One region of the Streptomyces yaizuensis genome, then DNA from elsewhere that is predicted to be linked to it. Evidence: riboswitches for the same ligand, from Rfam matches in the RefSeq annotation. Region 1 holds a riboswitch; each other region holds the start of a gene.
What was found. A riboswitch is a leader RNA that binds a small molecule or an ion and turns the genes downstream of it on or off. The one in region 1 is predicted to bind cyclic di-AMP.

Region 1 (2,189 bases):
ACGAGCATCTCCTTCTGGGATGTGACGCATGGAGTGCAGGGCCGCGATCGGCCTTGCGACAAGAGCCTAACCGGCGGGCGGGGTCCGTCCCCTCGGATGCCCGACCGCTGGGACGAAAAAGATAAAGAAATACAGCAGGGCGGGGCAAAACGCCGCAAAGCTACCGCTCAGTAGCGGTTGGTACGAGGGATCGGGCCCGGGAAAGGCCGGAGCCCCGGTCCGGCGCGAACGGGGGGAAGCGCGCCGGACCGGGGCGGTCCGTGGCCCGGGAAGCACCCGGGGGGCGGGTCAGCGCAGGTGGAGCTGCTGACCCACGTAGATGACGTCGGCGTTGTCGACGATGTCCTCGTTCAGCTGGAACAGCTTCTGCCAGCCGCCCTTGACGCCCTTGGCCTCGGCGATGGAGCTGAGCGTGTCGCCGGCCTGCACCGCGTACTCGCCGTCGCCCTTGAGGAAGCCCTTGGCCGGGGCCTGGGACGGGGCGGACTGCTGCTGCACCGGGGCGGCGGCGGGGGCGCGCTCGGCGGAGCGGGTCACCGGGGCCTCGGCGCGCTGCTGCGGGGCGGCCTGCTGCTGGGGCGCCTGCTGCTGCGGGGCCGGCTTGGTGGCCTGCTTCGGGGCCTGCTGCACCGGGGCGGTGGTGGAGCCGCCGCCGTACGGGGTGCTGGAGAGGCCCACGCCGCACTTCGGCCAGGCACCCTTGCCCTGACCCGCGAGGGTCTTCTCGGCGATGGCGATCTGCTGCGACTTGCTGGCCTTGTCGGCGGTCGGGGCGTAGGCGGTGCCGCCGTACGCGGCCCAGGTGGAGGCCGAGAACTGGAGGCCGCCGTAGTAGCCGTTGCCGGTGTTGATGGACCAGTTGCCGCCGGACTCGCACTGGGCGACCTTGTCCCACTCGGCGGCCGTGGCGGCGGTGGCGGTGCTCGCGCCCATCAGCGGGGCGGCGACAGCGGCGCCGGTGACACCGGCGAAGGTCACGACGCGGACGGCCTTGGACGGACGGCGGTGCTTGCCCTTGCCGGAAAACAGCATGGAGATCTCCCTCACCGACGCCTGCGAAGTGAGCTGTCGGGTTCGGGCCAAGTGAGTTGCCCGGCCGTGCGACTGGCGCACGGCTTCACCCCCAGCCGGTTCGACTGCTGGGCGAACGGTTCACGAACCGTTCGTCAGCGGCCGGGACCGGCGCAAACCTTGGGTCCCCCGCTCCTGCCTCCGGCGCTGTGAGCGTCGTGTTTCCCCCCGACCGACGGCAGGATTCGGCGTGACGGTCGACGGTGCCCGCTGTGGCGAGCGGTCAGACCGTACGCACAGCCCTCCCCGATGTTCAAAGATGAACATCGGGGAGAAATCGCCCATCTCACCACTCCGGATCTTGACGTTTCCGCAGGTGAGGCCTGGAATTCAATATTCCGGATCGAGCCGGGGCAGAGATTTCGCAAAGAGACCCTTGTCTCATTTCTGCAAACCAGGACAAACCCCGGCGCAACTACTGCTGCGCGGCGCTGAGATCCAGGCTCTGACCAGGGTGGATCAGGTCGGGGTCGGCGCCGACCTCCTTCTTGTTGCGCTCATAGAGGGAGTTCCACCCGCCCTCGACCTTCTCGGCCTCGGCGATGGCGGAGAGGCTGTCGCCCGGCTGGACGGTGTACGCGGACGGCGAGGTGCCCGCCGCGCCGGTCCCGACCGTGACACCGGCCTTCTGTGCCGCACCGGACAACGCCGCGCCGTCGCGGGCCGCGTCGCCGCCGCGCGAGGTCTGCGGGGTGTCGGCCGCCCGGTCCCGGACCTCGTCCGAGGCGGCCGTACCGGCCGGTGAGGAGGCGTCGGCCGCCGGGGTGGTGCCGTCGGCCGCCTCGTCGGCGGGTGCGCCCCGGTGCTTGCCGCCGCCCGCCGGGGCCTCGGTACCGGAGCCGGTGGTGCGGTCGGGGCCGTTGCCGACGCCCTGGGTACGGGCCGGCGCGGGGTCGGTCCCCTCGGTGGCGCCCTCCGTGCCCTTGCCGCCGCCCCCGCCCGACGCCTTCGCGTCCGGGGTGGCGGTGTCGCGGGCGGTGCCGCTGTCGGCCGACTTCCCGGCCTCCTGCCCGGCCGCCTTCCCGGCCTTCTCCGGCGCCGTGGCGGACCTCTTGGCCGGCTTCCCGGCCGCGGGGGCCTCCGAGGTGGTCTTCCCGGCCGCGCCCGTGCCCGTACCG
Region 2 (2,189 bases), on a different contig from region 1:
TCTCCTTCCGGGCCACCCTGGTGACCGGCATCGCGGCCGTCCTCGGCGTGCTCGCCATCCACTTCCACAAGGGGACGGCGGACGAGTCCCCCGCCTACACCGAACTCCTCACCGTGATCACGGTCTCCATCCTCGCCCTGGTGATCAACCGGGTGATCACCCGCGGCAGCGAGCGGCTGGCCTCCGCGCGCGTGATCGCCGAGACGGCACAGCGCGCCGTGCTGCCCACCCCGGCGGAACGGATCGGCGGGCTGCGGATCGCCGCCCGGTACGAGGCCGCGCTCGCGGACGCCTTCATCGGCGGCGACCTCTTCGCCGTCCAGGACACCCCGCACGGGGTCCGGCTGGTCGTCGGCGACGTACGGGGCAAGGGGCTGGGCGCGGTGGAGGCGGTCGCCGTCGCCATCGGGGCCTTCCGGGAGGCTGCGGAGCAGGAGGCCACCCTGGAAGGGGTCACCGAACGGCTGGAGCGGGCGCTGCTCCGGGAGGCCCGGCGCCGGGACACCCTGGACGCCGTCGAAGCGTTCACCACCGCCGTCCTCGCGGAGATCCCGCACGGCTCGGGCACCGTCCGGCTGGTGAACCGGGGACACCCCGAACCGCTGCTGCTCCATCCGGACGGCGCGCTGGACGTCCTCGAACCCGCGGAGGCGGCGCTGCCGCTGGGCATGGTCGAACTGGGGGCCTGGCCGGACCGGGTCGGCGAGCATCCGCTGCCGCCGGGGGCGACGCTGCTCTTCTACACCGACGGACTCTCCGAGGCGCGGGACGCGAAGGGGCACTTCTACGAACCCGCCGTCCGCCTGGCCGGGCGGGTCTTCCCCGGGCCCGGTGAACTCCTCGACGAACTGCTGGACGACGTACGCCGGCACACCGGCGGCGGGTCGACGGACGACATGGCGCTGCTCGCGGTGGCCCGCCCCCCGGCGGAGCCCTCCGCCGGGCACCGGACCCGGCACGAGCGCTCCGTTCTGCGGCCCCTGACGTCAAGGCGGCATAAAGGGTCGCACGCTCCGTAGCCGGAGCAGTGCCATCCGATAACAATTGACGCACCGTCAGATAGGGCTCTCCGCCCGACGGTGGCTCAAGTCGCCCGACTCCGCCCGCTTATGTGGCGTTAAGTCCATGGCAAAGAGATTAAAGATCGTCCTGAACAACTTGGAATAAGGACCGCCCGTCTATTAACGTTCGATAACGCAGCGCGGTCGTCCCAGCCGTCGTCAGGGCGGCACCGTGCGCACGCGCCGAATCCCGCAAGGGAACCGGGGAACCACCTCTTGGGGTGAATCGGGCTCCATCCACCGTGCTCTTCGCGGTGGCGGGTGCCCGTAGGAGACCTTCCTGCTCCGAACCCGTCAGCTAACCCGGTAGGCGAGAAGGAAGGAAAGGAGTGCGCCTCAGTGGCGTCCAACACCCCTGCCCCGGAAGCTCCGTTCAAGTCCGGGGTCTTCAGTGACGAAGGGGCCGCTCCGACCCCCGGCGTGTGGAACCCCACCGCCGAAACGATTCGCCCTGTCCGTGGACGCCACCGCAACAAGGTGATGAAGCAGCGCGGCGGTCTCGCCCGCAGCTCCACCGTCCTCGGTGTCGGTGTGATCGCGGCGGTCGGCGCCGGCGGTATCGCCACCGCGCAGGACAAGCCTGCGGTCTCCATCTCCCTTCCCGACGCCTCTTCTCTACCCGGTGTCGGCTCTTTCATGTCCGAGGACGGCGACAACGCCTCCGGTGCGGGCGACGAGAGTGCCTCCTACGCCGCGATGGGACTGGTGGCCCAGGAGGCCGGGTCCGAGCAGGCCACCGCCGCCGAGGCCCTGCGCTCCCGGATCCTGGACCAGGCCGAGGAGCAGAAGGCGAGCGCCGAGGCCGCCGCCCGCGCCGCCGCCGAGCGCGATGCCGCCGAGAAGGCCGCCGCCGAGGCCGAGAAGGCCGAGAAGGAAGCCCAGGCGAAGGCCAAGGCGGAGAAGGAAGCCAAGGAGAAGGCCGAGAAGGAGGCCAAGGCCAAGGCGGAAGCCGAAGCCAAGGCCAAGGCCGAGGAGGAGCGCCTCAAGCGCCTCGCCGGCAGCTTCTCGATGCCGCTCTCCTCGTACACCCTCACCTCCACCTACGGGCAGTCCGGCCCCATGTGGTCCTCCGGCCAGCACACCGGTCTGGACTTCGCGGCCCCGGCCGGTACGCCGCTCAAGGCCGTC
Region 3 (2,189 bases), on a different contig from region 1:
GTTCCGCGCCCGACGGCACGGGTGTGTCGCTGCTCGCCATCAGCGGCTCCGTGGACACGCCCAACACCGGCCCCGCGCTGGCGGACCTGTGGCAGGTGCTGCGCACCCTGGCGGCCGAGGGGCTGACCGACGCGGAGCGCGACACCGCCGTGCAGAACCTGGTGGGGGTGGCGCCGCTGAAGTTCGAGACGGCGGCGTCCGTCGCGGGCACGCTGGCCGACCAGGTCGAGCAGTACCTGCCCGACGACTACCAGGCGCGGCTGTACGAGCGGCTGGCGGCGACCGGCACGGTGGAGGCGACCGCCGCGGTGGTCAGCGCCTTCCCGGTGGACCGGCTGGTGACGGTGCTCGTCGGTGACGCGTCGCAGATCGCGGAGCCGGCCAAGGCGCTGGGCATCGGCGAGGTCACCGTCGTGACCGGCTGACCCGTTTCCCCTGCCCTGTTCTGCCCGGTATGGGTGGGTCAGGGCGACAGATGACCCCGGTGATGCGCTCCACATCGCCGGGGTTTCCTGCTCTTTGTCCATTTTTGATGGGAAGTCATGGGGAACTGGCCTTTCTGGGCTGTGGCATAGCCAACAAAAATCGCCGTCTGTTTGGCGAACCGGCGGCGGCGACCGTAGCGTCGGTCCGGCTGTTCGCCCGCTGTACGCCGCATCCGTGGCACGGACAGTCATCGCCGAGTCCCCACCGGGTGCGAGCCCGGGGGAGCCGGGGACCCACCGTCCCCAGGGGTGAATCGGACGCCTTCGCTCCGCGCGGAGGGGCCCGTAGGAGACCTTCCTGCTCCGAACCCGTCAGCTAACCCGGTAGGCGAGAAGGAAGGAAAGGATCAGCCTCTCCATGGCGTTGACCCGCTCCACCGGGAAACACCGTGCTCCGGGCCGTGTGTCGCGCAACGGCGCACGCATCGCCGGCGTCGCCACCCTCGCCACCACGGGTGTCTGCGGAACCCTCGCCTCCCCGGCCGCCGCCGCCGGGAACGACACGTCCGCCACCCCCGCGTCCTCCTCCGAGGACACCGGCACCTTCATGATTCTCGCGGCGGACGCCGAGGCCGACTCCATCGCCGACGAGGTCGCCGACCAGGCCGTCACCCAGAAGCGCGCGGCCATCGCCCGCGAGGAGGCCGCCGAGGAGGCCCGCCGCAAGGCCGAGGCCCGGGAGCGCGAGGCCCAGGAGGCCCGCGAGCGCGCCGCCCGCGAGGCCGAGCGCAAGCGGCTCAACGCCTACCAGGCCCCGGTCGCCGGCTCGTACGTCTCCACCGCGTACCAGGCGGGCGGCGGTTACTGGTCCTCCGGCAGCCACTCCGGCATCGACTTCCACGCGGCCCTCGGCACCCCCGTGGTCTCCGTGGGCGCGGGCACCGTCGTCGAGGCCGGCTGGGGCGGCGCCTACGGCAACAACGTCGTGATCCGGATGAACGACGGCTCGTACACCCAGTACGGGCATCTGCACTCCCTCAACGTCACCACCGGGCAGAGCGTGCTGCCGGGCCAGCAGATCGGCCTGGCCGGCTCGACCGGCAACTCCACCGGCGCGCACCTGCACTTCGAGGCCCGCAGCGGCGCCGACTACGGCTCCGACGTCGACCCCGTCGCCTATCTGCGCGCGCACGACGTGAACATCTGAGCCCACCGCGCCCGTACGGCCCTCGCGGCCCCGTGCACGGCGTCACCGAAGGCCCCCGGCGAGCACGCCGGGGGCCTTCGGCGTACTCCGCCGTACCGGTTCCGCCGCCGGGGGCCCAAGGGCTGGCCGGAAGAAGGCGGCGCCGGACGCGGCCCCACGGAGAAAGAGCGCTCCCTGCAATAGAGTCGCCGAACGCGCGGCACAGGGCCGCGCGGCCCGGGGCGGCCGGCGACCCCTGCCCCGAGGGGGCCGTGGCGGCGGCCCGACGGAACCCGGGCGGACAGCGGCGGACCACAGCGGAGGTTCGGTCATGCGCGTTCCGGCGCACTCGGTCTGCACGGCGATCCGCGACGACATCGTCTCCGGGGCCCTCGCGCGCGGCGCCCGGCTCGCCGAGGAGCGGCTCGCCCGCCGTTACGGCGTCTCCCGCATCCCCGTCCGCGAGGCCCTGCGCACCCTGGAATCCGAGGGGTTCGTGGTCATCCGGCGGCACGCCGGGGCGCAGGTCGCCGAGCCCACCGAACAGGAGGCCGCCGATCTGCTGGAGACCCGGATGC
Region 4 (2,189 bases), on a different contig from region 1:
GCGACGGTGACGCTGTCCAAGTCCCTGGGGAGCCAGGGAGGCGCGGTGCTCGGCCCCGCGAAGGTCGTCGACCACCTGGTGAACACCGCCAGGACCTTCATCTTCGACACCGGACTCGCCCCGGCGGCCGCCGGGGCCGCGCTCGCCTCCCTGCGGCTGCTGCGCCGGACCCCGGACCTCGCGGCCCGCGTCCGGGGCAACGCCCTGGCCCTGCACCGGGGCCTGACGGAGCAGGGCTTCACCGCCCGCCGCCCCGACGCCGCCGTGGTGTCGGTACGGGCGCCCTCGGCGACGGAGGCCGTGGAGTGGGCCGCGCGCTGCCGCGCCGCCGGGCTCGCCGTGGGCTGCTTCAGGCCCCCGTCCGTCCCGGACGGCGTCTCCCGGCTGCGGCTGACGGCCCGTGCGGACCTGACCGACCGGCAGATCGCGTGGGCGCTGTCCACGGTGGCCGCCACCGCCCCGGCGGCCGCGCGGGAGCCCTCCGTACCCGCCCCGGCCCTCTGACTCCCTCTATGCCCTCTATGCGGCCTGTCGTGACCGCCGGAACGCCGGAAGCCCCCGGCCGGACCTCCTTCGAGGTGTCCGGCCGGGGGCTCCGGCTGTGGTTCTGCGCTACGGCTTCACGCGCCGCGGACGTGCGCTGCGGGCCCACGCGCGACGGGTTTCGGCCATGCGCGCCGCGCGGGTCTCAGACCCGGCCGTAGCGCACGTTCTTGGTCCAGATCTTGTCCAGCTTCACCCATGACCCCCTCTTGGGCGAGTGCCAGAGCTTCCCCTTACCCGCGTAGATCCCCACGTGATAGACGTACCCCCGGGAGTGGAAGAAGACGAGGTCCCCCGCCTTGCGCTTGGACGCGGAGATCTTGCGCGTCTTGTTGTACTGCTGCTGTGCGGTGCGCGGGAGCTTCTTGCCCGCCTTCTTGTACGAGTAGAGCGTCAGCCCGGAGCAGTCGAAGCGCTTGGGGCCGACGGCGCCGTACCGGTACGGTGCGCCCTTCTTCGAGGCCGCCACCTTCAGTGCCTTGGTCGCGTGCCCGGTCGCGGCGTGCGCCTCCGAGGTGCCTCCCGGCACCAGGAGCGAGCCACCGACCGCCGCGATGGTGAGGGCCGACACGGCCCCCGCCCGGCTCATCAGGAACGGGACGTTTTTCTGCGCACTCATGCGCAACCCTTCGTCAGCCGCCTGTGAAGGATGACCTGTCGGGTTCGGGTGGACGAAGTTTCCCGGCCGCTGAACGGCTTCACCCCGAGGAACATCCGGACGAGGTTCCGTCCGTCTGTCCCGTACTGCTCGGGTCCTCCACTCCTGCCGAAGCACTCCTGTCGACCAAAGTCCGCAGCGGCGGCAGGACTCGGCGTCCGCCCGGACCGCCCCGCCGAGGTGACGGGGGCTTGTCGTCCCAGGGATCTTGACCCACAACCCGATCAAATTCCGAGCGGAAACGGCTATATGTGAGGTTTGCCACCATTGGTCTGTTCAGGTGGACAGCGGCTCCGGGCGTTCCCGATCTCGACAGGGAACCATGCCCGTACCAGCGGCGGAATATTATATTCCGGATGCTCGGTCGACATTCGCGCAACTCGACCGTAGTCCCACCCCTGGGAACACGTACATCATTCGGACTACCACGACTGGTACTCGAATGGCGGTCGGACCCCTGCGGACGGATGGTCAGGAAGCTTGTGGGGGTGGTAGGGAGACGCGCCGCGCTCTGCGCTCCCCGTCGAGCGCCCTGAGCGCCCGCGCGAGGGTCGCGGCGTGCACCTCGTGTTCGCCCCGGTGGTGCATCAGCGTCAGCGCGTCCCGCAGCGCGCCCGCGTGGGCGACCAGCGCCTGAGCCGCCCGCAGCGCGCCGTACGTCTGCGTGGCGCGCGCCGGGTTGAGCCGCCCCAGCTGGTCCACGGCATCGAGGTACGCGTCGACGAACGCGCCCTCCGCCCGCGTCAGCGCCGGCAGGGGTGGCCCGAACGGCCCGAACGGCCCGGGCGGCTCGGACGACGAGTGTCCGGAGTATGGCATTTCGTCCCCCGTCTACTGTGCCTGGCCGGCGCCACGGCGGCCGACGACCTCGTCGACGACCCCGTACTCCCGGGCCTCGGCGGCCGTCAGAAAGAGCGTCCGTTCCAGGTCGGCCGCGATCCGCCGCTCCTCCTGGCCGGTGTGGAGGGCGAGCAGCGCGGAGAGCTGG

Region 2: linked by a shared signal. The riboswitch ahead of SYYSPA8_RS19590 (M23 family metallopeptidase) and the one ahead of SYYSPA8_RS33855 (transglycosylase family protein) in region 1 are both predicted to bind cyclic di-AMP.
Region 3: linked by a shared signal. The riboswitch ahead of SYYSPA8_RS35495 (M23 family metallopeptidase) and the one ahead of SYYSPA8_RS33855 (transglycosylase family protein) in region 1 are both predicted to bind cyclic di-AMP.
Region 4: linked by a shared signal. The riboswitch ahead of SYYSPA8_RS15345 (C40 family peptidase) and the one ahead of SYYSPA8_RS33855 (transglycosylase family protein) in region 1 are both predicted to bind cyclic di-AMP.

What each region holds. Positions count from the first base shown of each region.
Region 1 is NZ_BSBI01000019.1:103,638-105,826, forward strand. Features, by position in the region: gene eno (phosphopyruvate hydratase) at 1-8, opposite strand, end outside; gene SYYSPA8_RS33855 (transglycosylase family protein) at 289-1,032, opposite strand; cyclic di-AMP (ydaO/yuaA leader) riboswitch at 1,036-1,228, opposite strand; gene SYYSPA8_RS33860 (transglycosylase family protein) at 1,487-2,189, opposite strand, start outside.
Region 2 is NZ_BSBI01000008.1:20,162-22,350, reverse strand. Features, by position in the region: gene SYYSPA8_RS19595 (PP2C family protein-serine/threonine phosphatase) at 1-1,019, shown strand, start outside; cyclic di-AMP (ydaO/yuaA leader) riboswitch at 1,233-1,389, shown strand; gene SYYSPA8_RS19590 (M23 family metallopeptidase) at 1,401-2,189, shown strand, end outside.
Region 3 is NZ_BSBI01000022.1:14,634-16,822, reverse strand. Features, by position in the region: gene SYYSPA8_RS35500 (M16 family metallopeptidase) at 1-425, shown strand, start outside; cyclic di-AMP (ydaO/yuaA leader) riboswitch at 668-830, shown strand; gene SYYSPA8_RS35495 (M23 family metallopeptidase) at 844-1,632, shown strand; gene SYYSPA8_RS35490 (GntR family transcriptional regulator) at 1,943-2,189, shown strand, end outside.
Region 4 is NZ_BSBI01000005.1:387,948-390,136, reverse strand. Features, by position in the region: gene SYYSPA8_RS15350 (8-amino-7-oxononanoate synthase) at 1-504, shown strand, start outside; gene SYYSPA8_RS15345 (C40 family peptidase) at 689-1,162, opposite strand; cyclic di-AMP (ydaO/yuaA leader) riboswitch at 1,166-1,327, opposite strand; gene SYYSPA8_RS15340 (hypothetical protein) at 1,673-2,020, opposite strand; gene SYYSPA8_RS15335 (ATP-dependent Clp protease proteolytic subunit) at 2,033-2,189, opposite strand, start outside.